2 regions of the Pseudoalteromonas sp. JC28 genome follow, and region 1 is predicted to be linked to the other one. Evidence: predicted binding sites of a transcription regulator. Region 1 holds the regulator's gene; the other holds the start of a gene.

Region 1 (2,209 bases):
TCTGTCGTGAGATCTGAGAGTCGAGTATCCAGCTCAAAGTTCTTCAAGGACTCGTGTAATTGGCGAGTTAGCTTTCCAACTTCTGCAAATAACTCCGATTGCTCTTTGTTAGCAGCTTCTAAAATCAGCTGGTCAGCTTTTTCTTGTTCACCTTGCTCTAGTAGCTCAACAAGTTGCTTGGCTTGTTCAAGTGTAATTTGCGGCGCAGCATTTACAGACATAGGCCATATCCCCTTGCTGTTTAGCCTAGTCGCTCAAATACTTTTTCAAGCTTAGTCTTGAGCGTACCTGCAGTAAACGGTTTAACAATATATCCGTTCACCCCAGCTTGCGCTGCTGCAACAATTTGTTCTTTTTTCGCTTCTGCGGTAACCATCAACACTGGAATGTGCTTAAGCTTTTCATCTGCGCGTATTGCACGAAGCAGATCAATACCTTGCATGCCCGGCATGTTCCAATCAGTTACTACAAAGTCAAACTCCTGATTTTGTAGCATCGGAAGTGCTGTACTACCATCATCAGCTTCTTGAACATTGGTAAAGCCTAAATCTCTTAATAGGTTTTTGATTATTCTTCTCATAGTAGAGAAATCATCAACCACGAGAATCTTCATGTTCTTATCCAAAACTTCCTCCAGTGAGGTTCGAACCCAACTATTTTATGTACTCTAATTTATCCAGTCATTGATTTTAGCTTTGAGCTTTATCATTGCCTGACCGTGAATTTGGCTTACTCGAGATTCACTGACATCAAGGATGGCACCAATCTCTTTCAAATTCATTTCGTCGTTATAGTAAAGTGACAACACCAGAGCATCCCTTTCGGGTAGTGCTTTGATAGCATTTACTAAAGACTCGTTAAAACGTTCATTTTTAACGTTATTAAACGGTTTGTCTAGCGCAAAATCGCTGTTTGCTGGGGTTATCACATCTTCATCAACCCCTAGATCCTCAATGCCGATGACTTTACTTGCATTTACATCATGTAAAATATGATGGTACTCATCTAAAGATATATCAAGTTTTTCAGCGATTTCAGTGTCTTTTGGTTCGCGGCCAAGGAGAGATTCGAGCTCAGATATCGCTTCGGCTACCATTCTGCTGTTTTTATGTACGGACCGAGGGGCCCAATCTCCGCGACGGATTTCATCTAGCATTGCACCTCGGATGCGTATCCCCGCAAAGGTCTCGAAACTAGCGCCTTTAGTAGCATCGAAATTTTTAGATGCTTCAATCAATCCAATCATACCTGATTGAATTAGATCGTCGAGCTGCACACTTGCCGGAAGCCGAGCGATCAGGTGACATGCCACTTTTTTGACAAGTGGAGCATGTCTCTCGACCACTTTATGGATATGGTCAGAAGTTTGATATCCCGCAGCTCTGTTGACCGGAGAAGCCATAATCACCCGTTTACAAGTTGTTCAATGAAAAATTCTAGATGACCGGAAGGTTGATGAGGAATTGGCCATTTAACTGCCTTGGCAGCAAGTCCTTTAATTGCAACTGCTGCTGGAGAGCTCGGAAATAAATCCACGATTGCTCTTTGTCTACGAGAGGACTTACGCATGTTTTCGTCAAATGGTACTGTGGCCACTAATTCCAATGCTACATCAAGAAAACGGTCTGTAACTTTTGAAAGTTTAGCAAATAATTCTTGCCCTTCACGCATACTGCGGACCATATTGGCAACTATTTTAAAACGATAAACGCCATGCTCTCTGCTTAAAACTTTGATCAACGCATAAGCATCCGTAATAGAAGTCGGTTCATCACACACAACAACCATCACATCTTGTGCAGCTCGAGAGAAGCTCAGAACCATATCTGAGATACCAGCTGCGGTATCAACAATTAAAACATCAAATTGAGTGTTAAGCTCGCTAAATGCGCGAATAAGTCCAGCATGCTCTGCGGGAGTCAACTCCACCATGCTTTGAGAACCCGAAGTAGCTGGCACAATTTTGATACCAGCGGGACCTTCTACGAGAATCTCATCTAGTTCACATTCACCCGACAACACATGTGAAAGGTTCTTTTCTACTCGGAGCCCTAACATCACATCACAGTTTGCCAAGCCCAAGTCCGCATCTAAAACGAGAACTCGCTGTCCTTGTTGGCCCATAGCGATGGCAGTATTGAGCGAGACATTGGTTTTACCCACCCCACCTTTACCACCGGTCACGGCTATTACTTTTACACCCTGGTTG
Region 2 (2,209 bases), on a different contig from region 1:
TGATGGGTATAAGGGAACTGATCGAAAATTGCCATTCGTGCGATTTTATGTGTTTCACATAACAAGGCTAAATCACGCTCTAATGTGTCTGGATTACATGAGATATAAATAATGTTGTCGTAGTTGCTGACTAAGCGACAGGTTAATTCATCCATACCAGCACGAGGCGGGTCGACAAGAATCGTTTGGCAATCATAGGACTGTAAATCAATACCATCTAATCGAGAAAACTTCTGCCCTTTCATGGCTTGTGTAAACTCTTCACTCGACATGCGAATAATATCTAAGTTATCGACTTTGTTTGCTGCAATATTAAATTGTGCAGACTTTACTGATGATTTAGAGATCTCCGTAGCCAGCACTTTATTGAATGAACCAGCCAATGCAATTGAAAAGTTACCGTTACCACAATAAAGCTCAAGTAGATCGTTGCTTAGCGGTTCACTGATGGACTGCGCCCAAGCTAGCATTTTCTGATTCACTTCCGCATTCGGTTGCGTAAAGCTGTTCTCAACCTGCTGATAAATATACTCTTTACCGTTAACGCTTAGTTTTTCAGTTACATAGTCGTTGCCAAACACAACCTTTTGTTTTCTAGCACGACCGATAAAATCAACTTTATAGGTTTGTTGCAACTCGGCTCTCAATGTCTGCATCGCGGTTTGCCACGCTTCATCTAACTGCTTGTGATAAAGCAAGCTGATCAGTACTTCACCACTCAGTGTCGTGAGGTAGTCGATCTGAAACAGTTTACGACGCAATATTTCGTTGCCTTTCAGCTGATGTATCATCACCTGCATCATTTCATTGACAAGCGGCGCACCAGGATCAAAGCTATCAACACGGATCTTTTCTTTTGTTTGCTGGTCAAACATGATGTGAAACAGATCTTCACCCTCATGCCATACTCTAAATTCACAGCGCTGGCGGTAATGGCGAGTTGCAGATTCATACACTTCAAGTGCAGGTGCATCAAACTGTGCAAATTGTGTTGTGATACGCTCAGCTTTATCTGCTAACTGTTGCTCGTATGCTGAATCATCAATTTTTATTACTGCCATGCTAAAACCATCTATGTTGAATTAAGAGGCGCTATTTTAGGGAGCGTTGCTAATTTGTCCAGTCTAGCATCACTGATGCGTCTGGTTTGCTGTTTTTTTAATCATTATACTTTAGCTTTGCGCAAATATGCCGATAATCTAACTAATATATTGGAGGGCATACCATGAAAATCGGGCAATTAAATCAGTTGCTCAATCCAGCGATGCAGCATAAGCCTGGAAAGAGCAAAGGGATAGGACCAAATATCCAAATTAATTCGGACAGCTATGCGGGGAATAAATCTAAGCTAGCAGCTAAAATTCTTGATGATAAGCTTGCAGAAGCGTTGGGGATTGAGAAGCCGACACAAGATAAAAAAGACAAGCCACTATTTGATTTTGAATCTATTGTCAAAAATGTACTCGATTTTGTTCAGGGTGCAGTGAAGAAAGCCAAAGTCGACGGCAAAAATGATGACGAATTGAAATCCATGCTAGATGGGGCACGTAAGGGCGTGCTGCAGGGTATTGATGAAGCCAGCGAAGAGTTAAAAGGCATGGGCGCTTTCAATTCCGACATCGAAGATGGCATTGAAAAATCACGAGAAGGGATTTTTAAAGGTTTAGATGATTTTGAAAAAGAATTGTTTGAAGAAAAGTCGCCAAAGGCATTAGCGATCAGTGCCGCACAGTTTGCGAGTCTTTCTAATCAGGCTGAATATGCATTTACTACAGCTGAAGGGGATGAAGTCGTTATTTCATTCTCCGATGCGTATGCTCAGGGAGCCGCTGCGAGTGTTGCGCAAAAAGGTAATGATTATGGCATGGCATATGGCACTAAGTCCTCTCACGAAGTCAGTTTCTCAATTAAGGTAAATGGTGAGCTGAACGAAGAGGAGCAGCAGGCAATTAACGATATGATGGAAGATATCCGTAATGTCAGTGATTCTTTTTTCGGTGGTGAATACGATGAAGCTTTCGATTTGGCAAAGTCGCTTAGCCTAAACTCAGATCAGATCACTAATTTCACGATGGATTTAAGACAAAGTAAAACATCTGCTGCGATTGCTCAATATCAGCAAGGCAATCCAATGAAAGACTTAGAGAAGGCATTTATGCCACTCAATAAGCAGTTAGCAGATGTGCAAGAGCAAGCTAAGGGACTCAAT

Evidence for each region. Region 1 encodes FliA, which starts transcription of late flagellar genes. Its sites were predicted from a motif close to CTAAAGNTNNNNNNNNNNNNGCCGATA; they were not measured.
Region 2: the regulator FliA is predicted to act here: its motif matches at 1,171-1,197, upstream of DS891_RS23400 (DUF5610 domain-containing protein).

The regions. Positions count from the first base shown of each region.
Region 1 covers NZ_QOKX01000001.1:231,890-234,098, reverse strand. Annotated here, with positions in the region: gene DS891_RS00930 (protein phosphatase CheZ) at 1-221, opposite strand, end outside; gene cheY (chemotaxis response regulator CheY) at 242-625, opposite strand; gene DS891_RS00920 (RNA polymerase sigma factor FliA) at 668-1,402, opposite strand; gene DS891_RS00915 (MinD/ParA family protein) at 1,405-2,209, opposite strand, start outside.
Region 2 covers NZ_QOKX01000015.1:54,868-57,076, forward strand. Annotated here, with positions in the region: gene trmA (tRNA (uridine(54)-C5)-methyltransferase TrmA) at 1-1,061, opposite strand, end outside; gene DS891_RS23400 (DUF5610 domain-containing protein) at 1,226-2,209, shown strand, end outside.